Regions from separate parts of the Pseudomonas sp. IzPS59 genome, predicted to be linked through region 2. Evidence: riboswitches for the same ligand, from Rfam matches in the RefSeq annotation. Region 2 holds a riboswitch; each other region holds the start of a gene.
The links. Region 2 has a riboswitch for cobalamin ahead of cobO (cob(I)yrinic acid a,c-diamide adenosyltransferase). Riboswitches for the same ligand answer to the same signal wherever they lie in the genome.

Region 1 (10,190 bases), 1.6 Mb from region 2:
CTTCGAGGCACGCGGGCCGATAGGGCAGTTGTTCATCGACAAGGGCGCGGTGGGCGTCGATATCTTTTTCGTGATCAGCGGGCTGGTGATTTTCCTCTCCACCGAAGGCAAGACGCTGCCGCCGGCGCGGTTTCTGCTGTATCGACTATTCCGTATTGTCCCGGCGTATTGGCTGTACACCGTGCTGATGGCGTTGCTGGTGGTGTTTGCCCGGCCGTTGTTGCCGGATCAAACGGTGGACTGGCGTCATTTGCTGCTGTCGTTGCTGTTCATCCCGACCGAAAACCCCGGTGGCTACGGGATCTATCCGACCCTGAATGTCGGCTGGACGCTGAATTACGAAATGCTGTTCTACGTGTTGTTCGCCTGGGCGCTGCTGTTTCGGCTGCAAGTGCGCTTGCTGGTGGTCGCGGCGCTGTTGTTTGCGGTGTGTCAGGCCTGGACCGGGTTTGGCTGGGTCAGCGAGTTTTATCGCTCGGACATCGTTTACGAATTCCTGCTGGGGATCGGCATCGGCATGCTCTATCGTCGCGGCTGGATTGGACAGGGCTTGTGGATGCCGCTGATGGGGATCGGCGCGGCGTTACTGGCGATCTATTATCTTTCGCCATCGCCCCGGCTTCTGAACTGGGGGATGCCGAGCGCGGTGCTGGTCATGGCCTGTATGGCGCTGGAGCGGCATGTTGAACGCAACCGTGTGCTCAAGCTGCTGGGCGACTGTTCCTACTCGGTTTATCTGATGCATGTTCTGGTGTTGTCGGCTGGCGGATTTGTGGCCCATCGCTTCGGGATCAACCCCTATTTGATGTTCATCCTGTGTGCCGTGGCGATTGGCGTGGGCTCCTGGCTGAGTTATCACTGGGTGGAAAAGCGCAGTTATCAATGGCTTAGAGCGCGAATCGACGGCAAACCTGCGGATTAGGCGATTGCGAACTATTCCTACGTAAATACTAGGACTTTGTGCCGCGCGCCGATTGGCGTAAACTCCGCCCAAGCCTGCGAGGAGTTTCCATGACCGCTATTACCATTACCGACGCCGCCCATGATTACCTGGCCGATCTGCTGTCCAAGCAGAACACCCCGGGTATCGGCATCCGCGTCTTCATCACCCAGCCTGGCACCCAGTACGCCGAAACCTGCATTGCCTACTGCAAGCCGGGCGAAGAGAAACCTGAAGATACCGCGCTGGGGCTGAAAAGCTTCACTGCCTATATCGACTCGTTCAGCGAAGCGTTTCTCGACGATGCTGTCGTCGACTACGCCACCGACCGCATGGGCGGCCAGCTGACCATCAAGGCACCAAACGCCAAGGTTCCGATGGTCAACGCCGACAGCCCGATCAACGAGCGCATCAACTATTACCTGCAAACCGAAATCAACCCGGGGCTGGCCAGCCACGGCGGTCAGGTCAGCCTGATCGATGTGGTTGAAGACGGCATTGCCGTGCTGCAGTTCGGTGGCGGTTGCCAGGGCTGCGGCCAGGCGGACGTGACCCTGAAGGAAGGCATCGAGCGCACCTTGCTCGAACGCATTCCGGAGCTCAAGGGCGTTCGCGACGTGACCGACCACACGCAGAAAGAAAACGCCTACTACTAAGGCGTTCGCTGCGGCATGAAAAACGGCGCCCCGTGAGCGCCGTTTTTTTATGGTCGATACAAATGCGCATGTCCCGCGCGATACAGCGACGATTCACTGAAATGATCGCTGCCCAACACCCGCCCGACCAGAATCAACGCTGTACGCCGAAACCCCTTGGCGATCACCTTCGCGGCAATATCCTCCAGCGTCCCCGTCACCCAGTCCTGATCCGGCCACGTCGCCCGGTGGATCACTGCGATCGGGCAGTCCGCGCCATAGTGCGGCAGCAACTCGGCGAGGATCTTCTCCAGATGATTGACCCCCAGATGAATCGCCATGGTCGCCCCGTGCTGCGCCAGGTTGCCCAGTTCTTCCCCGACAGGCATCGCCGTCTTGTCTGCGTAACGGGTCAGGATCACGCTTTGCGAGATGTCCGGCAACGTGAGTTCGACGCCCAGTAGCGCCGCGCAGGCGGCGGTCGCAGTGACGCCGGGGATGATTTCGAACGGGATTTGCAGCTCGCGCAGATAGCGAATCTGCTCGCCGATGGCGCCATACAGGCCCGGATCGCCCGAATGCACCCGCGCCACATCCTGGCCCTTGGCGTGGGCGGTCTTGATCAGGTCGATGATCTGTTCCAGATGCAATTCGGCGCTGTTGACCACGGTATCTGCCGAATGACCTTCCAGTACCGCCGCCGGCACCAGCGAACCTGCATAAATGATCACCGGGCAGCTGCGGATCAGTCGCTGGCCTTTGACAGTGATCAATTCCGGGTCGCCGGGGCCGGCGCCGATGAAGTAAACGGTCATCGTTGGATCCTGTGAAAGTAGGGCGGAACGAGGCTTCAAGAACACTTCAGATGAAGAATGCTCATGATCGAAAGCGGGGATTATCGGGAATTTACGCCGCGCCGGCCAATGCCAGTGTTGCCTGGGCGTACTTTTGCCGGGAAATCAGCAGTTTTGCCGGGGCCTGGATCAGTTGTTCGGCGAGCGCCAAAGCAGCGCTTTCCGCCACGCCGTAGCAACCGGTGCGCTCGAAGGCGATTTGTGAATGGTGACTCAGTCGTTGCTGATAACTGGCCAGTTCTTCGCTGCTGAAATACAGCAACGGCAGCGCCAGTTGTGCCGCCAGTTCCTGCAGGCCGGGTTCGTCGCGTTTCAGGTCGATACTGGCCAAGGCCTTGACCGCTTCGAGTTCGATGCGATGGGCCTGCAAGGCCTGGTCGAGCAAGGCGCGCAGCGTACTGGCCGGGCAGCCGCGCTGGCAGCCCAGGCCGACCACGAAGGTCGGCGCTGCGCTGTCATCGGTCATGCGTGGTATTGACCATCGCTTTTGCGGCGGAACAACCAGGCGCTGATCAGGCCCAGGGCCAGCCAGAACGCCACGTTGGTCAGCTGCGAAGCGATTTTGAACTGGGCTTCCAGTGCTTCCGGGGCGAGCATCGAGTGCACTTCCGGTTGCGGTGCGCCGATTACATGCGGCACAGCGAGGATCGCCACGCCGAGGATCTTCAGCAGCCAGTTGCCGCCGAATGCGATCAGCGCCAGGCCGACAGCGGTCGAAGCAGCAGTGCCGATCCACCACATCTGGCGCGAAGCCAGGTCAGCGGCGGCGGTGCCCGGCAACTCAGGTGGCAGGCCCATTGTCGGCGCGAGCACGAACGTCGCGTAACCCGCCAGACCCCAGAGCAGACCTTGCGAGGTTTTGGTCGGCGCACGCAGGGTGTACAGGCCCGCCAGCATCAGGGCGAGACCTACGGCTACGACCAGGTTGCCGCCGGTGGTGGAAACCACACGCTGCCAGCCGTTTTCCGGCTCCCAGGCTTCGGCATCGTGGGTGTGGGCAGCGGTGCCGGCGGCGTGTTCGTGAACTTCGGCCACCGGCTCGGCCTTCTCGTAGGTTTCGGCCTGAAGAATCAGCGGCGAAACCCAGAAGCTTTGCAGCAAGGTCAGCAGCAGGGCGGCCAGAAGGCCGGTGAAACCTGCGGTCTGCGCAATACGCTTGATCATGTCGTCAGGTCTCAGTGGCACGGGAACGCGGCGCTGTGGCGGGTATCGTGCGCGGCGTTGTGCACCGCTTCGATGTGCGAGAAACCGGCGAAGTAGACCAGGCTTGCGCCCAGGATCGACGCGAAGATCGCAGCGGTCAGGCGTTGGCTCAGGGTGGTGGTGCTGGAGATTTTGTCCGTGTTGCTGCCGGTGCTGCTGATGATCGACATGGCGCTTCCCTCTGGAGTGTCAGCGGGTGAATGGAGCGCATGAAAACCCCTGCGAGTCGGGCACGCAGAGGTTCGAACAGCGCCCGCCCACCGCGGGTTTGTTATGTTCAGTGACGCAAGATGCGCACTGTGCGTTGCAGGCCGGTCTCCGGGCTCACGAGGGGTTGGCGCCAGGCCGACCTGCAAGCGTCACCTTCCCATGCCCGTGGGCACAGTGGATCTGACGCTCTCTCGCTTACCGTTGCGGGGGCAGCACCGGACTGACATGGCTTTAGAGTAAAGCACATGATTCACCGGTTTCCCGTTTCACCCTGTGAAGGGCACCCGTAACAAGTTGTGTAGGAGACCATGGGCTGGGGTTTTTAGTCAATTGAATGGGGTGAGGTGTGTTTGGATAGGGGGGGCATATCCGTTGCTTCGGGAGCTGCCGCTGGCGGTTTCGCTCTTACAGCGAGTCACTTTTTCCAAACGCCGAAAAAGTAACCAAAAAGGCTTCCCCCGGCGTACGGCACTTCGCTTAGGCTCAGTGTTCCCTCGCTACGGTGTCCATCAGGGGGCATCGCCTACGGTTTGCTTCGCTGCACCTCCTCTCGATGTATGCGGCTTCGCCGCACGGCGCTGCGCGCCTACCCCCTGATGAACACCTCCGCTCGGCCTGCCGAAGGGGCAAAAAATCAAAAGCCAAAGCCAAAGCCAAAGCCAAAGCCAAAGCCAAAGCCAAAGCCAAAGCCAAAGCCAAAGCCAGATCAAGAGCCCCTCACCACTAACCACGATGAGCGTTAGCTCAAGTACCGCTTTTGATCGCAAGGTCCGTCGGTAGGCTGAGTGGAGGGATTGATCCGGGGGTGGGAGCGCAGCGACCGTTTGGCGAAGCCAAACACATCGAGAGGAGGTGCAGCGAAGCAAACCGTAGGCGATGCGCCCGGATCGATCCCGGAGCGAAGGAACCCGAGCCACAGCGAGGGCCGTACGTCAGGGCGCAGACCTTTTGGTTACTTTTGGGGCGTTTGCCAAAAGTGACCCGCCGTAAGGGCGGAACCCTAAGTGGCCACAACCGCAGCAACGGATATGCCCACAAAACCAACCTCCCATTGACCCATCACGAACCCATGCGTAGCCTTGCGCTTTCGAGGTTCTTCGGCCCACGCCGAAGCTAAGAAGGGAACGCGGTCCAAGCCGCGGCTGCCCCCGCAACTGTGAACGGTGCTGTTCGCTGCCACGCCACTGCCAGCTCAATCCAGAGCCAGCGGGAAGGCGCAGCGAATACCGGGCCAAGGCCCGAACACCGTCAGCCAGGAGACCTGCCTCGTCACAGATTCTCACTTTCAACCGGGCGGGGTGATCCGGTGGCGAACTCTCCAGGCACGCACCCGCGTTGCCGGTCTCGTCCCGTATGCCCGCCACCTTGCCAAAGGGCATCCGATGAAAACACTGGCCAAACTCCCCGTCACCATCGTCACCGGTTTCCTCGGCTCGGGCAAAACCACCTTGCTGCGGCACATGCTCGACAACGCTCAGGGCCGCCGCATCGCGGTGATCGTCAACGAATTTGGCGAACTGGGCATCGACGGTGAAATCCTCAAGCAGTGCACCATCGGCTGCACCGAAGAGGAAGCCACCGGTCGCGTCTACGAACTGGCCAACGGCTGCCTGTGCTGCACCGTTCAGGAAGAGTTCTTCCCGGTGATGCGCGAACTGGTGGCCCGTCGCGGCGACCTCGACCACATCCTGATCGAAACCTCGGGCCTGGCCCTGCCAAAACCGCTGGTGCAAGCCTTCCAGTGGCCGGAAATCCGCAGCGCCTGCACCGTTGACGCAGTGATCACCGTGGTCGACAGCCCGGCCGTGGCCGCCGGCACCTTCGCCGCGTTCCCGGATCAGGTCGATGCCCAGCGCAAACTCGACCCGAACCTGGACCACGAATCACCGCTGCACGAACTGTTCGCCGACCAACTGGCCAGTGCCGACCTGGTGATTCTCAACAAGGCCGACCAGACCAGCCCTGAAGACCTCGCGCGCGTACGCCTGGAAGTCGCGGAAGAACTGCCGCCAGCCGTAAAAATCATCGAAGCCAGCAACGGTCGTCTGCCGCTGGACGTGCTGATCGGCCTCGGCGCGGGTTCCGAAGAACACATCGACAGCCGCCACAGCCATCACGATCACCACCACGGTGAAGGCGATGACGACCATGACGACCACGATCACGACGCCTTCGACTCGATCTCCATCGAACTGCCGCAAGCCGACGAAAGCCTGCTGCTCGATGCGCTGACGCAACTGGTGGTCCAGCACGGCATCCTGCGGGTCAAAGGCTTCGCGGCGATCCCGAACAAGCCGATGCGTCTGCTGATCCAGGGCGTGGGCACGCGTTTCGACAAGCACTTCGACCGTCAGTGGGGCGCCGACGAAGCGCGTATCACTCGTCTGGTGTTGATCGGTCAGGAACTGGACGCTGCCCAGCTCGAAGCGCAACTGCGCGCCGCGCTCAGCGTTTAAGCCATGCACCTGCTCAGGACCCAGCCCGGCGGTTTCGTGTCGGATGACAACATTGCCGACCTTGGACAAACCCCCGCCGAGCTGGTGATCCTGTGCAGCGGCGATTCCAGCCTCGCGCTGCTCGCCGAAGCGGCGCAGCAACTGCCCGAGGATTACCCAAGTGTGCGGCTGGCCAACCCGATGCAGGTGCAGAACCATGCGTCGGTCGACCTGTACGTCGATGAAGTGTTGCGCCACGCCAAGGTCATTCTGATTTCGCTGCACGGCGGCATCGCTTATTGGCGTTATGGCGTCGAACGGCTGGTCGAATTGTCCGAGCGTGGCGTGCAGGTGATTCTGGTGCCGGGCGATGATCGGCCCGACCCGGAGCTCAGCGACTTGAGCACCGTGGGCGCCGAGGATCGCGACCGGCTCTGGCAGTTTCTGCGTCAGGGCGGCATGGGCAATGCGCTGGATTTCTTCCGCTGTCTGGCCAACCGCTGGCTGGCGCGGGATTACGTGTGGGGCGAGCCGCAAACGCTGCCGCGCACGGCGATTTACCACCCGAACATAAACACCGCCGCACTGGCAGACTGGCAAGCCGATTGGCTACCCGGTCAACCGGTCGCGGCGGTGTTGTTTTATCGCTCGCATTTGCAAGCGGCGAATACGGCGTTTATCGACGTGTTCTGCCAACGGTTGCAGGCTGCCGGACTCAATCCGCTGCCGGTGGCCGTGGCCAGTCTGAAAGAGCCCGGCTGCCTTTCGGTGGTCGAGGACTGGCTGGATGAAGTCGAAGCCTCGGTGATCCTGAACACCACCGGATTTGCTCAATCCAGCCCGGAAGCGCCGCATCTGCGGCCATTCCGTCGCAACATTCCGGTGATCCAGGCGATCTGCGCCCAGGACAACGAGCCCGGTTGGCGCGACAGCGAGCAGGGCCTCGGTCCGCGGGATCTGGCGATGCACATTGCCTTGCCGGAGCTGGACGGGCGGATCATCAGTCGGCCGATCAGCTTCAAGGATCTGGCGTGGCACAGCGAGCGCAGTCAGTCCGACGTGGTGTGTTATCGGGCGCAGCCGGAGCGCATGGATTTTGTGGCTGAACTGGCGCGACGCTGGGTCGATCTGGCGCGGGTGCCGAACGCTGAAAAACGTATCGCGCTGATCCTCGCCAACTACCCGACCCGGGACGGACGCATCGGCAACGGCGTCGGCCTCGACACGCCAGCCGCCGCGCTGAACATCCTGCGGGCATTTCAGGCTGAAGGTTATCCATTGCCGGCCGAACTGCCGGATAGCGGCACCGAGCTGATCCGGCAACTGCTCGGTGGCGTCAGCAACGACCTCGACACCCTCGATCAGCGACCATGCCAGCAGAGCCTGGCGATGAACGATTACCTGACGATGTTCAACGCACTGCCCGAAGCCAATCGCACGGCGGTGCTGGAGCGTTGGGGTTCGCCGCACAACGATCCGATGTGCCGTGGCGGGCGGATGATGATCGCCGGCCTGCGTTTCGGCCTGACCTTCGTCGGCATTCAACCGGCACGGGGTTATCAGGTTGACCCGAGCGCGGTGTATCACGACCCGGATCTGGTGCCGCCGCACGCGTATCTCGCGTTTTATTTCTGGCTGCGCCAGACCTACGGCGCCCACGGCGTGATCCACGTCGGCAAGCACGGCAACCTCGAATGGCTGCCGGGCAAAGGCGTGGGCCTGTCGGAGAATTGCTGGCCGGATGCGTTGCTCGGGCCGCTGCCGAACATCTATCCGTTTATCGTCAACGATCCGGGCGAGGGCGCCCAGGCCAAGCGTCGCACCCAGGCTGTGATCATCGACCACTTGATGCCGCCGCTGACCCGCGCCGAAACCTATGGCCCGCTGCGCAATCTGGAATTGCTCGCCGACGAATATTACGAAGCACAGTTGCTCGATCCGCGCCGCGCCCGTGAATTGCAGCGGGACATTCTGCAACTGGTGCGTGACACGCAGATCGATCGCGAACTGCAACTCGACGAAGCTCTCGACAGCGATGCCGACGCGGCGATCTGGTTGCCGCGTCTGGATACCTATCTGTGTGATCTGAAGGAATCGCAGATTCGCGATGGCTTGCACATTTTTGGCGAGTCACCGAGCGGACGGCTGCGCATCGACACCTTGCTGGCGCTTCTGCGGATTCCCCGTGGCGATGGCAAGGGTGCGCAATCGAGCCTGTTGCGGGCGTTGGCCAAGGCGTTCCAGTTGGGGTTCGATCCGCTGGATTGCGCGTTGGCCGAGCTCTGGACTGGCCCGCGTCCGATGGAGCTGCTGTCGGTCAGCGATGAAGTCTGGCGCACTGCAGGAGACACTCGCGAGCGTCTGGAGTTGTTCGCGGCGCAATTGATCGAGCAGTCGCTGGCGGGGGATGTGGCACAACTGGACGCTTCGGGCTGGAAAGATGTGCAGACGATCATCCAAGCGCTGCGCGAAGTGATCGCCCCACGCCTCGACGCCTGCGGCCCGGCCGAAATGCACGGCTTGCTCGACGCCCTCAGCGGCCGATTCGTCCCGGCCGGCCCAAGCGGCGCGCCAAGTCGCGGCCGCCTCGACGTGCTACCCACCGGGCGCAATTTCTATTCGGTGGACGTGCGCAACCTGCCGACCACCACCGCCTGGCGAATCGGTTTCCAGTCCGCCACGCTGATTCTGGAGCGACACCTCCAGGATCACGGCGATCACTTGCGTCAGCTCGGTTTGTCGGTCTGGGGCACGGCGACCATGCGCACTGGCGGTGACGACATCGCTCAGGCCATGGCGCTGATGGGTGTGCGTCCGGTATGGGCGACGGGCAGTCAGCGGGTCGACGATTTCGAGATTCTGCCGCTGAGCCTGCTCGACCGGCCTCGGGTGGATGTTACGCTGCGAGTCTCCGGATTTTTCCGTGATGCGTTCGCCAACCTGATCCGCCTGTTCGACGCCGCCGTACAAGCCGTGGCCGAACTGGACGAGCCGGACGATCTCAATCCACTGGCCGCCAAAGTACGCGCCGAACGCGAAGCGCTGCGGCAATCGGGTCTGGATGAAGATGCGGCGCGACGTCAGGCCGGGTGGCGGATCTTCGGTGCCAAACCCGGCGCTTATGGCGCGGGCGTGCAGGGCGCCATTGACGGTCGCCTGTGGCAAACCCGCGAGGATCTGGCCGAGGTCTACCTGAACTGGGGTGCCTACGCCTACGGTGGTTCCGACGAAGGCACCGCTGCCCGCGAGCAGTTCGTCCAGCGCCTGAGCCAGGTGCAGGCCGTGCTGCAAAACCAGGACAACCGCGAGCATGACCTGCTCGACTCGAACGACTATTACCAGTTCCAGGGCGGCATGCTCGCCGCCGTGGAAAGCCTGCGTGGCGAGGCGGCGGCCAGTTATCACGGCGATCACAGTCAGCCTGATTTGCCGAAGATCCGCACCCTGAAAGAAGAGCTGAACCGGGTGATCCGTTCCCGGGCGGCGAATCCGAAATGGATCGACGGCGTCAAACGTCACGGCTATAAAGGCGCGTTCGAACTGGCGGCCACCATCGACAACCTGTTTGCCTTCGACGCCACCACGCAGTTGATCGATGATCACCAGTACGCCTTGCTGGCCGATGCGTATTTGCTGGACCCGGCGACCCGCGAGTTCGTGCGCGAGCATAATCCCCACGCGCTGCGCGACATGACTGAGCGCATGCTCGAAGCGCAGCAGCGCGGGATGTGGCAGGAGCCGGGTGCTTATAAAGAAGCACTCGAGAATCTGCTGCTGGATATAGAAGAAGAGAGCTGAACATGACCGACATCCCACATTTCCCGCTCTCCGCCGTGGTCGGCGCCGATGATCTGAAACTGGCGCTGTATCTGACCGCTATCGACCCGAAGATCGGCGGTGTACTGATCGAAGG
Region 2 (10,190 bases):
AGAACCGCCAGCGGCTTGGCCCCGGCCGGCAGTTGCAGCAGATCCGCCAGCGCCTGCGGTTCGAACAGCGACACCCAGCCCATGCCCAAGCCTTCGGCGCGCGCCGCCAGCCACAGGTTCTGGATCGCGCAGGACAATGAGGCCATGTCCATTTCCGGCAGCGTGCGGCGGCCGAAAATGTGCCGCTCGCGATCGTCCATCAAGGCTGCGACCAACACTTCCGCACAATCGTTGATGCCTTCGACCTTGAGCTTCATGAACTCGTCGCTGCGCTCGCCGAGGGCTTCGGCGGTGCGTACCCGTTCTTCTTCCACAAGATTCTGGATCTGTCCGCGCAAGGCGCGGTCGCTGATGCGGATGAAGCGCCACGGCTGCATCAGGCCGACGCTCGGCGCCTGATGCGCGGCTTCCAGCAAACGGCGCAGCAGTTCCGGCTCGACCGTGCCGCCGCTGAAGTGGCGCATGTCGCGGCGTTCGGCGATGGCGCGGTAGACCGCTGCGCGCTCGGTTTCAGTGAAGGCGTTGTCGGTCATGGCACCAACAGTGCGGCAATCGCCGACGGATTGGACGGAAAGTAAAAGTGCACGTACGAGGCAGTCATCCGCCCTTCCCGATACACCGCTTCGGCGCCGCGCCCGCCATTGGGGCTGTGGCCACGGGCAATCGGCGTCAGTTCGGTGGTGGTCAGGGAATGGTGATAGGTGTGGCCACGCAACAAGCCTTCCGGCAGTTCGACGGATTGCAGTGCCAAGGCTGCCAGACGCTTCTGCATCACCGCATCCCCCTTGAGCAAACCGACCAGTTCGGCGCGGGTGCCTTCGACATCGGTCAGCGAATCCAGCAGATAGAGCATGCCACCACATTCGGCGAGCAGCGGTTTACCGGCGGCGTGATGCGCGCGGATCGCTTTGAGCATGCCGGCGTTCTGCGACAAGGCAACGTGGTGCAATTCCGGATAACCGCCGGGCAGATACAGACTGTCAGCCTCAGGCAATTCAGTGTCGCGAATCGGCGAGAAGAAACTCAGCTCCGCACCCATCGCCCGCAACAGATCGAGACTGGCGCCATAGGTGAAGGCGAAAGCTTCGTCACGGGCGACGGCAATCCGCACGCCTTCGAGCAGCCTTTCGGTCTTCACGCTTTCCGGTGCGGCGAACTCCACGGCCGGTGGCAGCGCTACCTCGCAAGTGCCGGCCAGCGCTTCGGCGGCGGCGTCGAGACGTACATCGAGGTCATTGAGTTCGCTGGCCTGCACCAAGCCGAGATGGCGACTTGGCAGTTCGATCCCGGTTTCCCTGGACAACGCGCCATACCAGCGCAGACCTTCGGTGAGACTGCCTTCGAGCAATTGCGCATGACGCACCGTGCCGACACGATTGGCCAGCACCCCGGCGAACGGCAGATCAGACTGATAGCGCGCCAGGCCCAGCGCCAAGGCGCCAAAGGTCTGAGCCATGGCCGTGCCGTCGATCACGCCGAGTACCGGCACGCCGAAATGCCGCGCCAGATCGGCGCTCGATGGCGTGCCATCGAACAAGCCCATCACGCCTTCGATCAGGATGAGATCCGCTTCGGCAGCGGCTTCCCACAGCAGACGACGACTTTCCTGCTCGCCGACCATCCACATGTCCAGTTGATAGACCGGCGCACCGCTGGCGCGCTCGAGGATCATCGGGTCGAGAAAGTCCGGGCCGCACTTGAATACGCGGACCTTGCGGCCCTGATTGCGATGCAAGCGGGCCAGTGCAGCAGTAACGGTGGTCTTGCCCTGACCGGAAGCCGGCGCGGCGATCAGTACCGCCGGGCAGTGACGTGGTTGATTCAAAGTTCGACGCCTTTCTGCGCTTTGATGCCGGCCTGGAAGGCGTGCTTGATCATGCCCATTTCGGTGACGGTGTCGCCCATCTCGATCATTTCCGGCTTGGCGGCGCGACCGGTGACGATCACGTGCTGCATCGGCGGACGGGCCTGCAGATCGCTGAGCACCTGATCCAGATCGAGGTAACCGTGCTTGAGGGCGATGTTCAGTTCATCGAGCACCACCAGACCGATCGACGGATCACGCAGCAGTTCGCGGGACACTTCCCATGCAGCTTCGGCAGCGGCGATGTCGCGCTGGCGATCCTGGGTTTCCCAAGTGAAGCCCTCGCCCATCACATGAAAGCGTACCTGCTCCGGGAAGCGGCGGAAGAACAGCTCCTCCCCGGTGCTGTTGCGGCCCTTGATGAACTGCACCACGCCACACTGCATGCCGTGGCCCATGGCGCGGGCGAGCATGCCGAATGCCGAGCTGCTTTTGCCTTTGCCATTGCCGGTCAGCACCAGCACCAGGCCGCATTCGTCTGGCGAATTGGCGATGCGCTCGTCGATCACGGCTTTTTTGCGCTGCATGCGCGCCAGGTGGCGCTCGTCGCGTTCGGGGGAATCAGTCATGGGGGAGCTCTCCGTTGAGGCTGAATAACGGCGGGCAGGCACAAGAATAGACGGCAACAAGCCTGGCATCGCCCACCGTGATGCCGCTGGATGGATCAGGCCGGTCTCCGGGCTCATGAGCGGCGTTCGCCTGGCTGCGCGCCTTCCCGCTTTGCAGCAGTGGCATCCGACGCAGCTTTCACTCATTTACCGTTGCGGGGGCAGCGCCGGGATCGTGATGGCTCTTCGCTTGAAGACAATCCTCACCGGCTTCCCTGTTTCACTCTGTCGACAGCGGTCACAGAGCACCTGAAACAAGCCGCGAAGGTTAGAGGGTTGGGGGTGGAGCGTCAAATGAAGAGGGGGTCGTGCGGCAAATAACTGCCGTCGATCAATTATCTGACGCCAATCTTGTGCCACACTGTCAGCAGTGATATCAAAGAGCCATGCTTTTTGACTGCAGAGAGCACATCACAATAACAAGGGAGAGCACCATGCAAGGCATGATCATCAGCAATCCGCGGCTGGAATTCCTGCGCCCGGTGCTGGAGCGATGGTTTGACTGTATCGACCGCTACAACGCCGTGCGCGGCGACAACGACACACCCTACTGGCACGACGAAAAAGCCAACCTCGGCCTGTTGTCCGCCGCCGCATGGATGGCCGAACTGGTCACCCTGCGCGACACCGCCACCCGCAAACAGAACGAGGAAGGCGAGCGTAATGCCCGCGCCGACCTGTTCCTGGCCGGCGCCGAAGATCGCGCCTACATCCAGGCGACCCAGCGCTGGCCGCGCGTCAACAGCCTGAACCTGACTCAGGCCCTGGCCGATATCACCAGCGACGCCAAGCGCATCAGCTACGCCAGCGATCTCAAACTCGGCTGCCTGTTCGTCGCCCCACAGAAAGCCCAGCACAGCGCCAGCCCGGAAGAACTGCAGGACATGGTCGACGACCTGCAAAAGGAACACACCTGCGCCGTCGCCTGGTACTTCCCGTACGCCTACCGCAAATTGCGCAGCGAGGCCGGCAACTATCACCCCGGTATTGCCGTGCTGTTCAAGGAGGCACGCGGCTGAGGGGTTGAACCATCGGGCTCGTGTGCTTCTCTATGATTAGGAATGCATTCATAGGGAAGATCAGTAATGCGCAAGCCCCACCTCGTTTTCGTCATCGCACTCGCCGGAGGGCTCACCGCCTGTGGTGAATCCTCCAGCCTGCAAGTCTCGGACGGCACCGGCCCGTCCCCCAAACTGCCCGAACCGGACAAGACCCTGATCCCGACGGTGAACATCGCCCCGGCGATCGGCTGGCCGGCCGGCGCGAAACCGACGCCAGCGGCAGGCACTCTGGTGGCGGCGTTTGCCGAGAATCTCGATCACCCGCGCTGGCTCTACGTACTGCCCAACGGCGATGTGCTGGTGGCGGAAACCAATGCCCCGCCTAAACCGGACGACGGCAAAGGCATACGCGGCTGGGTGATGAAAAAAGTCATGGGCCGCGCCGGTGCCGGCGTACCAAGCCCGAACCGCATCACTCTGTTGCGTGATGCCGATCACGATGGCGTGGCCGAGACGCGCACAGTGTTTCTACAGAACCTGAATTCGCCGTTCGGCATGACCCTGGTCGGCAACGATCTTTACGTCGCCGACACCGACCGCCTGCTGCGCTTTCACTACGAACCCGGCGCAACGGAAATCAAGAGCCAGCCGATCAAGGTCGTGGATCTGCCGGGTGGCCCGCTCAACCATCACTGGACCAAAAACGTTATCGCCAGCAAGGACGGCAGCAAGCTGTACGTCACCGTCGGTTCGAACAGCAACGTCGGCGAAAACGGCCTGGATCAGGAAGAAGGTCGCGCGGCGATCTGGGAAGTCGATCGGGCGACCGGCAATCACCGGATCTTCGCCTCGGGCATCCGCAACCCCAACGGCCTGGCCTGGGAGCCGAAAAGCGGCGCACTTTGGACTGCGGTAAACGAGCGGGACGAGATCGGCAGCGATCTGGTGCCGGACTACATCACCTCGGTCAAGGATGGCGGTTTCTATGGCTGGCCGTTCAGCTATTACGGCCAGCACGTCGATGTCCGCGTCGAACCACAAAACCTGGACTTGGTGGCCAAGGCCATCGCTCCGGATTACGCCGTCGGCCCGCACACCGCCTCACTGGGCCTGACCTTTGCCGAGGGCAATACACTGCCGGCGCAATTCAAGGAAGGCGCATTCATCGGCCAGCATGGCTCGTGGAACCGTAAGCCACACAGTGGCTACAAGGTGATCTTCGTACCGTTCAGCGCCGGCAAGCCGAGCGGAACGCCTGTAGACGTACTGACAGGATTCCTCGACAAAGACGGAAACGCTTTGGGTCGCCCGGTTGGCGTGGTAATCGACCAGCAAGGTGGATTGCTGGTAGCGGACGATGTGGGGAACAAGGTGTGGCGGGTGTCGGCGGCCAAATAGCCCACGCCCTGAAACAAAAAAACCGTGGGAGCCAATGTGCTCCCACGGTTTTTTTATTGATACGCAGCTTTACGGGTTGTGCGCCAGATGCTCCGGCTGCAGAACGCGCTTGGCACTCAGATAGGCTTTCTGCCAATACGCTTTCGAAAGGCTGTCCAGCTTCACCGTACCGCCAGTGGCCGGAGCGTGAACGAAACGCCCTTCCCCGACATAAATTCCCGCATGACTGACCTGAGAGCCGCCATTGGTGGCGAAGAAGATCAGGTCGCCGGTCTGCAGCCCTTCCTTGCCGACATTCGGCGCCTGCATGACGATCATCTCGCGGGTCGAGCGCGGCAGGCTGATGCCGGCCGCATCACGGTAGACGAAACCGATCAGGCCGCTGCAATCGAAGCCCGAGTCCGGCGTGTTGCCGCCCCAGCGATAAGGCGTACCTACGAGCCCGAGCGCGCGGAACAGCACGTCTTCGGCAGCGGGAGAGAACGCCTGGGAGGATCCGAACACAATCGGCGCGCGAACCACGGGAGCTGGCGGCGGAGTGCGGCTGGCGCAAGCGCTGAGCAGCGCTGCGAAGAACATCAGGGCAAGGCGGGCCGTCATCGTCATAAGCAGAACATCCTGATCTGGCTGCGGCTTTTACTGCCGATTCGACAGAAAACAAAACCGCCTGCGTTGGGACGCAGGCGGTTTGCCATCAATATAGATCAGGATTCTAGCGGCTACGCGGCAAACTTCAAGTAAGACTTTAACTTCACCTTGTAAAGTTTAAGTCTATTGCCTCTGAAGGACCGCCTGTCGCCACGAGCGTGGCGACAAAAGCGTGATTACTTGCGAGCGGTAACCACGGTTGGAGCGTTCGCCAAAGCGCGTTTGGCTTCGATGAAGGTCTTGCTCCAGTAGCTGTCACCCAGGCTGTCGATACGGACACCGCCGCTGCGACGACTGCTGGAGTGAATAAACTGGTTGTCGCCCAGGTAGATCCCGGCGTGACTGACACGACCGCGACGACCATTGGTGGCGAAGAACAGCAGATCGCCCGGCTCGAGGTTGCCGCGCGATACCAGCGGAGCATCCACGTTGATCATTTCGCGAGTGGAGCGCGGCAGGTTCATGCCGGCTTCTTCGCGGAACAGGTAGCCGATGAAACCGCTGCAATCGAACCCGGCTTCAGAGGTACCGCCGAAACGGTAACGGGTACCGATCAGGGACATGCCGCGTTCAAGAATGCTGTCGGCCAGAACCGGAAGCTGGTAAGGCTTCTTGCCGTTGAAAGCGGCCAGTTCCTTTTCGGTGTCCAGCTCTTCCTGGTAAATAACGGAAGACTGGGCGGTGGCAGAATTTTTAGCCTGTTGTTGCTGCTCTTGAACAGGTGAATGAGCAGCGCAACCGAACAACAGGGTGACGAGTGCGAGAGGCACGAGGGGTGCGAAGCGCTTTAGCATGGGCACGACCGTGGCTGATAGTTGTAAAGAAGCCGAGACTATGCCCGCTATCAGCCTCATTTGCAAATTCAATCGATCTTTTTGTGACTTCCCGGTTTCTCGTTTACATCTAAGCGCTTAAGCCTATTTGAATCGAGACGCGGCCTGCGCAGTGCGCAGGAAAGCGGATTTTCTGGCGCCTGAAATATGCCGAAACCCGCTGAAAGCCCCGGTTTTACCAGCCCAGGGTTTCTTTCAGGAAGGGAATGGTCAGCTTGCGTTGAGCCTGCAAAGAGGCCTGATCGAGCTGCTCGAGCAGGTCAAAAAGCGCGCTCATGCTGCGAGTACCGCGAGTCAAAATAAAATGCCCGACTTCGTCGGTCAGATGCAGACCACGACGGGATGCGCGCAATTGCAGGGCACGCAATTTGTCTTCATCGGAGAGAGGACGCATCTGGAAAATCAGCGCCAGGGTCAGGCGCGATTTCAAGTCAGCCAGTTTTACCGGCAACTCACGCGGCGAGGTGGAGGCGGCGATCAGCAATCGACGACCACTGTCGCGCAGACGGTTGAACAGGTGAAACATCGCCTCTTCCCAGTCGGGCTTGCCGGCAATCACCTGCAAGTCATCCAGGCAGACCAGTTCGTACTGTTCGAGGTTGTCGAGGATTTCGATGCCGCGATCCATCAACTCGGCCAGCGGCAGGTACACCGCCGGTTCGCCCATCTGTTCGAAACGCAGGCACGCGGCCTGCAACAGATGCGTACGCCCTACCCCGTGCTTGCCCCACAGATAGATCAGACTTTCGGTCCAGCCGGCGTCGGCTTCGCATAGACGCTCGACATAGCCGAGTGCAGCGGCATTGGCGCCTGGGTAGTAGTTGATGAAGGTAGCGTCGTCACGCAGACGCACACCTAGGGGCAGCTGAATCGGTTTCATGCTGACTGAACAGTTCCCAAGGAACCGTTAGTGGCCTCTGTGTAAAGTGTGCGAAGTTTATACCCGTGAAGCGGAGCGCACAATGCGACAGACCCCAAGCAAAATCAAAGGTTTGCGTTAACACACTGGTTTTATGACAGTTTCTTTGGCGCACAGGCGCCAGCATTGCCTGCACGAGACGGGCCAACCCGGCAATTCACCGGGCGGCCCTACCTCGCCTTACAGCTTCGGATCATCGACTCCGCTATACATTTCGGAGTCCTTGTACAAATCATGGACGTGGCGCACCAACACCATGATCACCGCGGCCACCGGCAAGGCCAGCAGCACACCGGTGAAGCCGAACAGCTCACCGCCGGCAAGGATCGCAAAAATCACCGCTACGGGATGCAGGCCGATTCGATCACCCACCAGCAAAGGCGTCAGCACCATGCCTTCCAGGGCCTGACCGACCATGAACACTGCAACGATCCCGATCATCGGGTACAGGTCACCGCCAAACTGGAACAGCCCGGCAATCAGCGCCGCACCAATCCCGATCACAAACCCCATATAAGGCACGATGGCCGCCAGACCGGCGATCAGGCCGATCAACAGGCCCAGCTCCAGGCCGACAATCATCAGCCCCGCCGCATAGATCACGCCCAGCGCCAGCATCACCAGCAACTGCCCGCGTACGAACGCCCCGAGCACCTCGTGACATTCGCCTGCCAGCGCCACTACGCGCTCTTCACGATCACGCGGCAACAGACTGCGGATCTTGGCCATCATCACGTCCCAGTCACGCAGCAGGTAGAAACTCACCACCGGAATCAGCACCAGATTCGCCAGCCAGCCGATCAGCGCCAGGCTGGAAGCGGTGGCCTGGCTCAGCACCACGCCGACGATGTCGGTGGTCTGGCCCATGTGCTCGGTGATCGCTGCCTTGACCTTGTCGAACTTCCAGAAGCCATCCGACAGCCCCAGCTTCGACTGCGCCCATGGCAACGCCGTGTGCTGCAGCCAGTCGAGCATCTGCGGCGCCAGTTCGTACAGACGCAGCAACTGTTTGGCGAGCATCGGCACCAGCACCAGCAGCAACGTGGTGAAGATCAGGGTGAACAAGGCGAATACCGCTATCACGCCCCAGGTGCGGGACAAGCCGAGCCGCTCAAGACGATCCACCAAAGGGTCGAACAGATAAGCGAGCAACAGCGCCACCAGAAACGGCGTGAGGATCGGATGCAGCAACCAGACAAACGCGCAAAGCAGGAGCACCCCACCGAGCCAGAACCAACGCCGCGTATCGGCCATGTAACACTCCATTGCTTCTATATATGAAAGAAAAACCTACCAGCGGAATCGCAACGACGGCGCCGCAGGTACCGGCGCCGGCGCAACGACAGGCGCCCCGCCTGGCACTGCAGGCTGCGGAGCCACCGGAGCTGGCGCCTCGGCTGGCATTTCCTGCAACTTCGCCAGCGACAATTGCGCCCGCAACTGATCGGCACTGCCGTTGACCCGATACACAATGCGATCAGCATCGACACTCTGCAGCCGCACACCAAAGGGCTCTAGCATCCGCAACAACGTCGCGTAATGCTCCAGATTCATGCCCTGCACTTCCAGCGTCTGCTGCCCCGAAGCACCCGGTTTGGCAACAAAACGCGGCGCCAGCCGCTCGGCCACCGCCAGCATCACGGCATCTGCAACAGCGGCCTGATCCGCCCCCTGCACACTTCCCGCCTCTTTCTGATCACCCAGCCACAAGTGCCATTTGGCTTGCCACTGACCACCCTCCTCACGGGCATGCACGGCGAGCAAGGCGTCAGCGTTGTAGCGTTCAGACGCCGCATGAAGCGGCGCCGGATCGGTGCCTTCGAGCGTCGGCGCGGTCGCGACCAGTTGCTCACTCAGATCCGCCAGCGGCAGACGCAACGGCAACCCTCGGTGCTGGGCGGCACGTCGCAATGGCGCCGCACTGGCCTGACCGTCGCCCACCAGGCTCGAGCCTTCGGTGGAGTCGTTCAGCCACCAGCTCAGAATCGACGGCCGGCTCGCGCCCCACAGCGATAACCCGGCACGGCGCAACGCCTGTTCGGTGGTAGCCGGGTCGAAGTCGACCTTCAACACTTCCGGCGGCCCGGCATCGAAACCGAACTGGCTGATGATCTGTTGCGGATCCTTGCGGATCGGCGCCAGCCCGGGATTCTGCGGTGCCTTCGGATCCCCCGTGAGACGCAGCACCAGCGTATCCAGCGCCGCTTGCGTGGCACGATCACGCTCCTCCGGTGACTGGCCGTTGACCGGCTCGCGCACCTGATAAAGCCCTTTGACGTTTTCGGCCTGGCTAGCCAGGCTGACCAGAGACAAGCAGCCCACTAACAGCAATTTACACAAACGCATGGAGAATTCCCGTCGACAAGAGCGGCTGGAACAGGCCGCGTGAACCGGATTGAGCAAGCCTGTGACCACTGGCCGTTGCAAAACATTCACACGCTGGCGATAAGTTTTTGCACAGCCCTAACGATAGACGGTTCCTTATACAGGCACCCGTGATGTCACCCACAGCTTCATTTGCAAAAAATTTCGGCCGATATGCCCCTGCCCGTCGGCGCGAGGATGGCCGCTGCCCCTCAAGCCTGATAAAATCGCGCGCCTTCGCAGACCGGCAACAGCCGGGCACCTCGAAACTCGCGTGAGGCAATCGCCCCCTCGATTTCGAAGTTCCCGCTGAACTCGGTCGTTACCCCTGAATCCCCTCCCCTAAAGGCCTGGATCATGAGCAAGCAACCCTCCCTGAGCTACAAGGACGCCGGTGTAGACATCGACGCCGGTGAAGCATTGGTCGAACGCATCAAGAGCGTCGCCAAGCGCACTGCGCGCCCGGAAGTCATGGGCGGCCTGGGCGGTTTCGGCGCCCTCTGCGAAATCCCGGCCGGCTACAAGCAGCCAGTACTGGTTTCCGGCACCGACGGC
Region 3 (10,190 bases), 960 kb from region 2:
TCAGGGCAAACTCTGCCGGGTCGAACCGTTCGCTGGTGTCCATTCGAATGTTTCTGAGAACCACCGTTTCCGAGTGTGATGCGTAGAGCGTTTCCGAAAAATAAGTGATCAGCAGCGTGCGACGGCGGGCTCCGGTGGCGTTCAGGCTGCCGGCGTGAATGAGATCGGCATCGAAAATCAGGATATCGCTTGCATTGCCCGTCAGTTGCACGGATCGGGACTCGTCAGTGAAATCGAATGGCGGCTCGCCGAGTGCAGGGCGATGGCTGCCGGGGACGATGCGGGTGGCGCCGTTCTCCGGGCCGTAATCGTCGAGATATACCAGCGCGACAGCGGTGTCGCCGGGGCGTTGCGCCGACAAGTCGCGGTGCAACTGCTGGTGGCCGCCACCGGCAAGCGGTTCACGGCCCTCTACCTGTGAAAGAAAGAAGCGTTCGCCGATCAATTCGCCTGCTACGGCCAGCAATGGTGGCAACCGGCACACAGCCTGAACGGTCGGGTCAGTGTCCAGCAGCGAATGGCGCCAATCGATGCCACGAGGCACGGGCCATTCGCTTGAGGGCTTTACGCCGGCGTCGAAGGTGTTCCGAAGCCCGCTCAGCCATGCAGCCGGGATTGCCTGGCGCAGCAGGGCATAACCGTTTTGGTGAAGTTGCCTAGCGCAGGGCGTAGACCCAGGCATCCATTGCCGTCCCGTCATCCAGAGTCACCTTGGTCAGAACCCGCTGATACTCGGCCCCTTCAAACTCATCAAGTGCCGCCCAGTGCTGCTGGAAGTTTTCGGAGGAGAACACAAAGCCTTCAATGACGTCGCCATCTTCAGCAATCACCAGCCCGGGAAATCCCATCGCCGCACCCCAGCCGGCGTGCGACAGACGCCCCTTCAACGAAGCGGCCTGCCAGGTGCCGCCGATGTTGAGCATCACATGCTCGTTCGGACGGCCAGGCCCCAGAGTTCCATAAACGAAGAGACGTTCCACGATTGCTCCTGATGGTCAAAAGGGAGGAATCCTGACGTATCACGAATGCACAGGCAACAGCGTCATCAGTTGGGCAGTGACCGGTTCAGAAACCCGTCGATCAATGCCACAACCTGTTGCTGGATCGCCTCACGCGAACGGCCGCCACCATCCCCGCAAATGATGCCGTCGCCTGGCGAGTCTTCTTCAAGCAACTCCACGGTGCCGGATTTGCAAGATGCCACGAAGCTGAAATGGCTGGCGTCGCTGATCTCGACATACTGCGACGATGCCGAAGGCAGGCGCTGGGCGAGATTGGCCGACTCCAGTTGAGCGGGCAGCTCCTCGGACGGCACGCCAGCGCCAATCACCAGTGTCGGAACCGGCAACGCAGCGAGGCTTGCATCGGTCATCCCCCGTGACAGGCCCAGGTCCAGTGACACGATGGCGCTGACGCGTTTGTCGCTCAAGTCCGCGCTCATCCGGCTTTTTGATTCTGGCGTGTCGGCGACGTTGATTGTCTTGTAGACGGAGCAGCTGGCCAGTTTTTGATGGTCTGCGCAGTCCTTCGCGAAGCGTTCGGGATCGAACCGTGAACCAGCGATTTCGAGGGCAGTCCAGCCGCCGAGTGAATGGCCGGCTACCGCAATTCGACGCATCGAAACGGCACCCAGTTGCTCGGGCTTAGCGGTGACCGCATCAATGACGCGGCTGATGTCGACAGGTCGTTGCCACAACTGTGCAGCGGCTTGGGGACTGCGGTCATGCGTCGTGGTGCCGGGATGGTTGACCGCCGCCACGATGTAACCCTGCCGGGCCAAAGCGGTGGCCAGCCACGCCTGGTTGCTCCAGTTCCCTCGATAACCATGGGAGAGCACTAGTAATGGGTGCTCACCGGCAGTCGGTGGCGCATCGCGCACGGCGGACGTCCCGACGAACACGATATCGTCGGCAATCAATTGCGGGGTGGCGGTGGTTTTGGCGGGATACCAGACGACCATTTCCAGCGGACGGTCGTTGTGCGCGTCCGGCAGTGTAGAGGTCCGGAAGCCGATGGGGTTTTCGTCAGCGTTTGCGCTGGCCGAAAAACAGATCAATAGCAGTATTCCGAAGGTCTTTTTCATTGTTTTGTCTTCCTTGAACAGAACAAGCAATTGTGGGAGGCACAGAGGGTCAAGTGGCGAGGTAGGGTTTCACCGATTCCTCAAGAAGCTCTACCAGCTCAGGATTCATGTACTGATAGTCATCCGGAATATCCAGCGAGTGAATCCGCTTGTGCTCCAGCAGCCGGGCGTATTCGGCCCGCAGACGATTCAGGTGTTTGGTTTCCATCACAAAAATGAAATCGGCCCAGCGAATATCCGCCGGGCCGATGGTTTTGCGTGCATTGGGGCTGGTGCCCGCTGAACGAACATTGAAGCCGGGACGACGGCGCCAAACTTCTTCAGCCGTCGGGCTGCGCCATTGGTTACGACTGCAAATGAACAGTAGATTCATCACTCTTGATCCAGCAGTTGGCGGGTGGAGCGAATGGGATAGCTCATGCCGAGTTGGCGAGCCCTGACCAGCTTGGTGGACCGGATGTACATCAACTTCCAGTTCTTTTCCGGCTTGAAAGTTTGCGGGCGAACCGCTTTGTCACTGCCGTGTTTACGGGCCTGGCTACGTCTCCAGGCGCGGGTTCTGTTCATGTTCTTTCCTCGTGAATACCGGGTTCAGCAGCCGCGGTAATACGAGTTGGGCGTATGGTAAACGCGAATCGGGAGTACCGAAAGCTGCGCGCATTGAAAATCGTCATAAGCCGCCATCATTGGCAGGCGGTTGGGGTTCTCACCAGGATCTCCTCAAACGCCTTTCTGCCGGAGGCAGAAAAAATAAATCTGTCCCCATTTAAAATCCCGAGGCACTGAGCTGCTGTGCCAACTCCAGCACCACCCGGCCACTGCCTGGCGTTGGCAACAGATGCGTAAACGGAATATCGATCATCCGGCCCTCGCGCACGGCTCGCAGGGTCGACAGCACCGGATCCTGCATCAGCAACTGACGCTTGCGACTGGCTGGCGACCATTGCGCATCGGCCAGCAGGATCACGTCGGGGTCACTGGCGAGCAGGGTTTCGCGGCTGACGGTCACACGGTATTGGTCGATGTCGGCGAACAGGTTTCGCGCGCCGGCGGCGGCGAGCAATGTGGTGACGAATCCGCGTCCGCCTTCGCTGTCCAGGCCTATGACTTCGCTGTCGAGATAGAACACGGACCGCGGTTTTCCCGAGCCCGTTAAGGCCTTGGCAGTGTTCAGGTCGGCGTCCAATGCGTTGCGTAACTCTGTGGCGCGTTGCTGTTTGTGCAGCAAGGCGCCGAGGGTCAAGAGGTCGTTGCGAATGTGTTCAAAGTAATCCCGCGAGTGCCCGTTGCAGGCCGACTCCAGCAGATACGAAGCCACGCCGTTGCGCCCCAGTCCGCTGCGTGACGTCACGCCATTGCCGAACGCCGTCGCAAATCCACCGACCACCAGATCCGGTTTCTGCGCATACAACACTTCGCTGGAAGGATAGAGGTGTGAAATCACTGGCGCTCCGAAGTACTCGGTCTGAGGCACGCCGGTATCATCCAGATAGGCCACACCCGCCAGCGCCGAGCCTGCGCCCAACGCCAAGACCAGATCGGCTGCATGCTGATTGAGCGCAACAATCCGCGACGGTGGCGATGCCGGCAGGTGCCAGGTCTCGCCACAATTGCGGTAGTCATCTGCCATAGCCGGAGAAGCGCAAAGCAGGGCACCGGCCAGAAAGAACAGCCTTCTCACAAGCGCTCCTTGATCAGCAGATCCTCGACCACTTCACCGCCCACCAGATGCACTTCGACCAGTCGCTGCGCATCGGCGTGGCTGCGTACGCCATACCAGCAGGTCTCCGGATACACCGTCATGACCGGCCCCAGATTGCACGGGAACTGACAGTGCGTGCGGGTCAGCAAAACCCCGCCCGGTGTCTCGATCCGGTCATGGGCCAGCAAGTGCCGGCGCAGGGTTTTCCATAGCTGCAAGGCGCCGCGCTGGGTGCAGCGCGGGCCGGTGCAGAGGAACACGTGGCGCGCATGCTCGGGAACGTGCGACCAGTCCGGGTGCGAATCGACGCCGTCGGTGGTGATGATGTCAGCCATCAGAAACGGTACGTGTAGCGCACTTCGGAGGTGAACGGCCGTCCGAGGTTGTCGACGTTGTTCGAGCGGCTGGTGACGTAATCGCGGTCGAACAGGTTTTCCACCAGCAGGCTCAACCGGTGTTGGTGGGCACCGTCGAGATAGCGATAAGCGTCGGCGTCCACCACCGAGTAGTGGCCGTACTCGACCTGTTTCGAGCTGATCACATCGCGGATATAGCGGATCGCACCGCCGGCGCCCCACATCCGGTCAACCGACTCGTAACCGATGCGCGAACGGGCGAAGAAGCTCGGTACGTCGTTGATCGTCACTCCCGCGCGGGATTCGGTCAGGTTACGGGTCATGTCCGCCTGCAGGCTCCATTGCTCGTTGAGTGCCAGTTTCGCGTCCGCCTCGAAACCACGCATCTGGATCCGCCCCTGACCGTTGACCCAGTGGATGTCATCAAGGGTAATCAGGTCATCGATCTTGCGTTTGAACAGGGTGACGCTGGCACTGAACTCACGGTCGATCAGCAAGCCTTTGTAATCGAGGCCGAGTTCGGCGTTGCGGCTTTTCTCCGGTTTCAGGTTACGGTTGCCCAGTTCATCGCCCGGTTCGTTGACGAACAGTTGCTCGGCATTCGGCAGTTTGTAGGCCGTGCCGTACTGGCCACGAACAGACCAGTTTTCATTGAGGTCGTACAGCGAAGTGAGCATGCCGACCGTGGCGCTGTCGCCGCCGCTCATGGCTTCGTGGCGGATACCGATGCTCGGGTGCCAGTCGGGCAGGGCATCGATCTTCGGACGCAACTGGGTGTAGAACGCGTGGGCTTCAGCCTTGTCATTGTCGATGATCAACACATCGTCCTGGCCCTTGAACCACTGGTTGTCCGTGCCGAACACCAGCACATGGCCGCCGGGCAACTCGGCCTTGCCTTCGGCCTGCACGCCCCAGTCGGTGAAGCCCCAGTAGTCGTTGTGGTTGATGGTTCGGGTGCCGCCATCGGCGGTGTTGTTGATGCGCGTGTAGCGGGTGTCCCAGTCGTTGATGTGGCCTTTGACGAAGTAGCTAAGGCGTTCGTTGACGTTCTGTTCGAAGGTGGCCGTGGCGATCTGCTGGATGCGGTCGTTGGTGGTCTTGTGGTTGTCCACCGGGCGAGCGAAGTCGAGGTTGGCGTCGGCGTATTGGTAGAACAGTTCCAGGCGCGCGTCATCGGCAAAGGACTGAATCGCCTTGGCGCCGAAGGTGGTGACTTCGTAGGCGCGCTTCTTTTCGCTGTCGTTCTTGATGTCGCGATTGCGAAACGGCTGATAGCCGTCCGAAACGTTATGGCTGACGTAGGCCAGCAGGCCCAGGTCGCCGAAGCCGTTGGTGAAGATGTTTTCGACCCGCGCATCCTCGGTGGTGCCGCCGAACGTATCCACGCCCATGTTCACTTCGCCGGAGGCTTTGCGGCTCTGCGGGCTGCGGGTGACGATGTTGATCACGCCGGACACGGCCTGGGTGCCGAACAGCAGACTCTGCCCGCCCTTGAGCACTTCGATGCGTTCGATGGCGTTGGCCGGCAGGGTGTCCAGGTACAGGCCGCCGTATAGGCGATTGTTCAGGCGCACACCGTCGAGCAGGATCAGCGTGTCATCGTTGCGTCCGCCCAGCAGGGAATAGGTGCCGTAGTCGAACGGGCCGTTTTTCGGCGCGACGTACAGGCCGGGAATGAACATCTGCATCACGCGGCTGACATCGGCGCTGGGGCCGGCGCGTTCGATCTGCTCGCGGGTGACGATCTCGACCTTGCTGCCGAACTGCGCCATGTCGGCGACGGTGGTGGACTCCACGGACGGCGCGGAAACGATTTGCTGAGTGAGTTCAAGCGGCGTGTCGTCCGCCAGCAGCAGGGGGCTGAACAGACAGCCAAGCAACAGGGATGGAGCCGGAGTGTTGAAAGGTTTGATCATCGTCTTCTCGAAAGGATCTTCGCAGAAGAGCATGCAGGAGAAGGCATCGCGCACACGCCGACACCGGCCCATGCCCGCCCACCGCAGGAGTTTGCCAAACAGCATTTCAGGCCGGTCTCCGGGCTCGCGCGTCTGGACGCTTTCACCTTCCCATGGCCGTCTGGCCACAGTGGTGTGTCGAAAGCATCACGCGCCTACCGTTGCGGGGGCAGCACCGGACTGGTTCGAAACGAACGCACCGGTTTCCCGTTTCACCCCATGCACGGCGGCATGGGACACCTGAAACAGGGCGGCATCTGAACACTCGGATGGGCGATCGTCAACTTGCCGGATCAAGCCTCTTGCGTGTTCTGTTGAACGAAACGCTCGATCAACCACCGCGCCGCAGGGCCTGGTGGCACATCGGTGCGGTAGATGGCGTCGAAGGTGTATTGCCCGCTGGTGTATTCCGGCAGGTCCAGTTGCACCAGTCGGCCGCTGTCCAGGTCTTCCTGGATCATCGGCCGGGGCATGTTGCCCCAGCCGATGCCTTCGCGCAGCAGCATGTGCTTGGCGCCCAGGTCCGCCAGGCGCCAGGTGCGGTTGCTGAGTACGGCGAAATCCTTGTCCTTGGTCAGCACCGAGCGATCCGACAGTACCAGTTGCGTATGCTCGCGCCCGGCACCCGGAACATTGCCTTCGGCGATCGCCAAAGGATGATTCGGCGCCGCCACCGGAATCAGCTCGACGCTGCCGATGCCGATTCTTTCGATGCCGTTGATGCCGTCGTTCATCGGCCCGCTGACGCCAACCACCGCGCCGCGATTGATCACCCGTTCAGTCACGGCGCCAAGCGCTTCCATGTGCAGATGCAGGGCAACGGTGGGGAATTCTTCGCGAAAGGATTTCAGCGCATCCACCACGCGCTCGGCCGGTAGCATTACGTCGAGTACCACATGCACTTCGGCCTCCAGTCCCTGCAGCAGGCCTTTTACCTTGGCGCGCAAGCCATGCACGCCGTTGGCGATGGTCCGGGCCTCTGCCAACACGGTGCGGCCGGCGTCGGTGAGTTGCGGCTTGCGGGTGGTTTCACGGTCGAAGAGGGTGACGCCCAGTTGCATCTCAAGATTGGCAATCGAGTAGCTGATCACCGAAGTCGCCCGGTGAAGCTTGCGCGCTGCCGCGGCAAAGCTGCCGACTTCCACGACGGTCAGAAAGACCCGCAATTGATCGAGTGTCGGTGTGCCTGGGTCGGAGATCATGTCGGTGTCCTCGAGTCGCCATGGAGGCCTTTACTGGGCGAACAGCTTACCTATTTTTTCGAACGTAACGATCTAAATTAGTCGGCTATTCAGATGAGCTGTCGAGGCGCAACATTTCTTCATCCGGACGGTTCAAGTCGAACCGGACCCCATTGAAGGAAATTCTCCCATGGCTACTTCTGCAAACATCGCTCAAGCAACTTCTGTACAGAACGCTTCCGACACCAAACAAGCCTCGGCCGCCTTGATCGGTCGCGTCTTGCTCAGCGTGATTTTCATCCTCTCCGGTTTCTCCAAACTCGCCGCGCCGGCCATGATGATCGGCTACATCGGCTCGGTAGGGCTGCCGCTGCCGCAAGTGGCGTTGGCGCTGGCAATCATCGTCGAAATCGGTGGCGGCCTGGCGCTGATCGCCGGCTACCGCACCCGCACCGTCGCCGCTGTGCTGGCCGCATTCAGCGTGGTCACCGCACTGGCCTTCCACAATGCGCTGGCTGACCAGAACCAGTTCATCCACTTCTTCAAGAACATCGCCATGGCCGGCGGCCTGCTGCAAGTCGTGGCCTTCGGTGCCGGTCGCTTCAGCCTCGACGCCCGTCGCCGCTGAAATCCGAGCGCCGCGAGGGACAGGTTCCCTCGCGGCGCTTTGCCGTTTGTTGGCCGCTCCCCGCATCAGAATCGAGTAATCATCATGACCGTTCAGCAACACCTCTCCGGCTACACCCGCGAACCTGTCACTCACCGCATTCTGCGCTACCGCACCAGCGGCAGCGGACACGGCTCGATCGTGCGGCTGATGAGCCCTTCGGATCTGGGCCAGTTGATCAAACCCTTCGTGTTCCTCGACCTGTTCGAAGGCGAGGCCTCGTTCATTCACAACATGCCGATGCACCCGCATTCGGGGATCGCCACCGTGACGGTGATTACCGAAGGCAACCTGCGGTTCGAGGATGGCGGATCGGGCAAGGGCATGATCGATTACGGCGGTGTCGAGTGGATGCGCGCGGGCGGCGGGGTGTGGCACGGCAAGGAAATGTCGGTGGGCACATCGCAGCGGATTCAGGGCTTTCAACTGTGGGTGGCTTTGCCGCCGGAGCTGGAGAACGCCAGTGTCGACAGCCAGTATCTGGAGTCCGCCGCGATGCCCGAAGTGGGGCCGGCGCGGGTGATTCTCGGTGTCCATCAAGGCGTGCAAAGCCCGGTTCGGGCGCCTGCCGGTATCAATTATCTGCTGGTCACGCTGAATGCCGGTGAAACCTGGACTTACACTCCACCAGAAGGGCATGAGTCATTATGGCTGAGCGTCAGCCGTGGATTGCTGGCGACACCGGATCTGGTCAGCGCGGGCGAAATGGCGGTCTTCGAACCGGGTAACGGTGCCGTTACTCTGAAGGCCTTGCGCGATGGCACGGTATTCGTGATCGGCTCGGCGCAACCTCATCCTCATGAGCTGGCGCTGGGAAACTACTCCGTGCACACCAACCCGCAGGCCCTGCGAGAGGGCGAAGCGAAGATCGCGGAAATCGGCGCGCGGTTGCGCGAGTATCTCAAGCAGGCGGATGGGGTGGGGGCGGTGCCGGTGTTCAAGTAGTCCAATAAAAAGTCGTTTGATGATGCGTACGCTACGGCTATAACTGTCGACAACATGGGTGGCAGAGGCTTTTATGGCGGGCGAAAAACTTGAAGACATCCTGACCGAAGGTCTGTCCGTAGTGTTCTGCGGGATCAATCCCGGTCTGTTGGCGGCGGAGCAGGGACATCACTTTGCCGGGCGGAGCAATCGGTTCTGGCGCACGTTGCATCTGGCCGGATTCACAACCCATGAGGTCAGTCCGGAAAACGATCGCTCGATCCTGCATTACCACTGCGGGCTGACTGCCGTGGTGGAAAGGCCGACGGCACGGGCGGATCAACTGACGGCGCAGGAATTCACCGCAGCGGCGGGGGACTTCGAGCGCAAGATCAAACGCTATGCGCCGCGCTATGTGGCGTTTCTCGGCAAGGCTGCCTATGCCGGATTGTCAGGGAAAAAAACGCTTGAATGGGGCGCACAGGACACGACATTCGGCGGGGCAAACGTGTGGATTCTGCCCAACCCCAGCGGTCGCAATCTGGCGTTCAATCAGGACCAACTGGTGACAGCGTATCGGCAGCTTTATATGGCATCCAGCGAAACCAGGTAAGCGCGAAACATGTCCGCCATCGCCTCCGCACGTGCCGTGATTTCCTCGTCGGTGCGCGGGCTCAGTGAAAAGTCCTTCCCGACCGAACTGAGCGTAGCCAGGATCAGATCGCAGGCTTGTGTGCGACTGGATTCACTGGCCTGTGGCAGCAACTCAGCCATGAATACCTCAAAGGTACGCTTGCCCGCCGCTCGTACTTCATGGGCCTCCGGTGCATCGCGATACAGCGGTGCCGCGTCGTTCAACGCGCCACGCATCTGCGCTTCCTCGCACTCCGAACGGATAAACGCATGCATCAGCGTGCGTAGACGATCCAGTGGCGGTGTTTCCTGATTTTCCAGAATCCGCTGCAGCATTGTCGTGGTCTGCACCCACTCATCACTCTGCAACCGGAACAGGATCGCAGCCTTGTTCGGGAAGTACTGATACAGCGAGCCCACGCTCACCCCAGCCTTCTCGGCAACTCGCGCCGTGGTGAATCGGGCCGCGCCTTCCTTGGCCAAAACCTGAATAGCCGCCTGCAGAATCGCCGAAACCAATTCGGCGGAGCGTGCCTGCTGCGGCTGTTTGCGTGAGGAAATACGGGCAATCTGGCGGTCGGTCATGGTCGGCTCAGGCGTGAAAAGGGAATGCGAATAGCGAAGCGGGCCATTCGCTCGCATCATTTAAACGCGACGAATCATTCGCATTCTAGCCCTCAACTGACGGA

Region 1: linked by a shared signal. The riboswitch ahead of IF189_RS15450 (CbtB domain-containing protein) and the one ahead of cobO (cob(I)yrinic acid a,c-diamide adenosyltransferase) in region 2 are both predicted to bind cobalamin.
Region 3: linked by a shared signal. The riboswitch ahead of IF189_RS12685 (TonB-dependent receptor plug domain-containing protein) and the one ahead of cobO (cob(I)yrinic acid a,c-diamide adenosyltransferase) in region 2 are both predicted to bind cobalamin.

What each region holds. Positions count from the first base shown of each region.
Region 1 covers NZ_CP062251.1:3,455,306-3,465,495, reverse strand. Annotated here, with positions in the region: gene IF189_RS15475 (acyltransferase family protein) at 1-922, shown strand, start outside; gene nfuA (Fe-S biogenesis protein NfuA) at 1,012-1,596, shown strand; gene cobM (precorrin-4 C(11)-methyltransferase) at 1,644-2,390, opposite strand; gene IF189_RS15460 (cobalamin biosynthesis protein) at 2,482-2,895, opposite strand; gene IF189_RS15455 (CbtA family protein) at 2,892-3,593, opposite strand; gene IF189_RS15450 (CbtB domain-containing protein) at 3,605-3,802, opposite strand; cobalamin riboswitch at 3,924-4,145, opposite strand; cobalamin riboswitch at 4,916-5,126, shown strand; gene cobW (cobalamin biosynthesis protein CobW) at 5,225-6,298, shown strand; gene cobN (cobaltochelatase subunit CobN) at 6,302-10,075, shown strand; gene IF189_RS15435 (ATP-binding protein) at 10,078-10,190, shown strand, end outside.
Region 2 covers NZ_CP062251.1:1,871,972-1,882,161, reverse strand. Annotated here, with positions in the region: gene bluB (5,6-dimethylbenzimidazole synthase) at 1-533, opposite strand, end outside; gene IF189_RS08530 (cobyrinate a,c-diamide synthase) at 530-1,825, opposite strand; gene cobO (cob(I)yrinic acid a,c-diamide adenosyltransferase) at 1,822-2,433, opposite strand; cobalamin riboswitch at 2,514-2,740, opposite strand; gene IF189_RS08520 (hypothetical protein) at 2,907-3,491, shown strand; gene IF189_RS08515 (PQQ-dependent sugar dehydrogenase) at 3,558-4,871, shown strand; gene IF189_RS08510 (C40 family peptidase) at 4,941-5,477, opposite strand; gene IF189_RS08505 (C40 family peptidase) at 5,696-6,313, opposite strand; gene hda (DnaA regulatory inactivator Hda) at 6,528-7,232, opposite strand; gene IF189_RS08495 (AI-2E family transporter) at 7,452-8,525, opposite strand; gene IF189_RS08490 (DUF2066 domain-containing protein) at 8,562-9,617, opposite strand; gene purM (phosphoribosylformylglycinamidine cyclo-ligase) at 9,993-10,190, shown strand, end outside.
Region 3 covers NZ_CP062251.1:2,832,855-2,843,044, forward strand. Annotated here, with positions in the region: gene IF189_RS12650 (phytanoyl-CoA dioxygenase family protein) at 1-682, opposite strand, end outside; gene IF189_RS12655 (gamma-glutamylcyclotransferase) at 657-980, opposite strand; gene IF189_RS12660 (alpha/beta hydrolase family protein) at 1,046-2,083, opposite strand; gene IF189_RS12665 (low molecular weight protein tyrosine phosphatase family protein) at 2,133-2,459, opposite strand; gene IF189_RS12670 (hypothetical protein) at 2,456-2,650, opposite strand; gene IF189_RS12675 (ABC transporter substrate-binding protein) at 2,850-3,713, opposite strand; gene IF189_RS12680 ((2Fe-2S) ferredoxin domain-containing protein) at 3,761-4,120, opposite strand; gene IF189_RS12685 (TonB-dependent receptor plug domain-containing protein) at 4,120-6,057, opposite strand; cobalamin riboswitch at 6,149-6,355, opposite strand; gene IF189_RS12690 (LysR family transcriptional regulator) at 6,390-7,298, opposite strand; gene IF189_RS12695 (DoxX family protein) at 7,468-7,905, shown strand; gene IF189_RS12700 (pirin family protein) at 7,990-8,889, shown strand; gene mug (G/U mismatch-specific DNA glycosylase) at 8,963-9,481, shown strand; gene IF189_RS12710 (TetR family transcriptional regulator) at 9,454-10,086, opposite strand.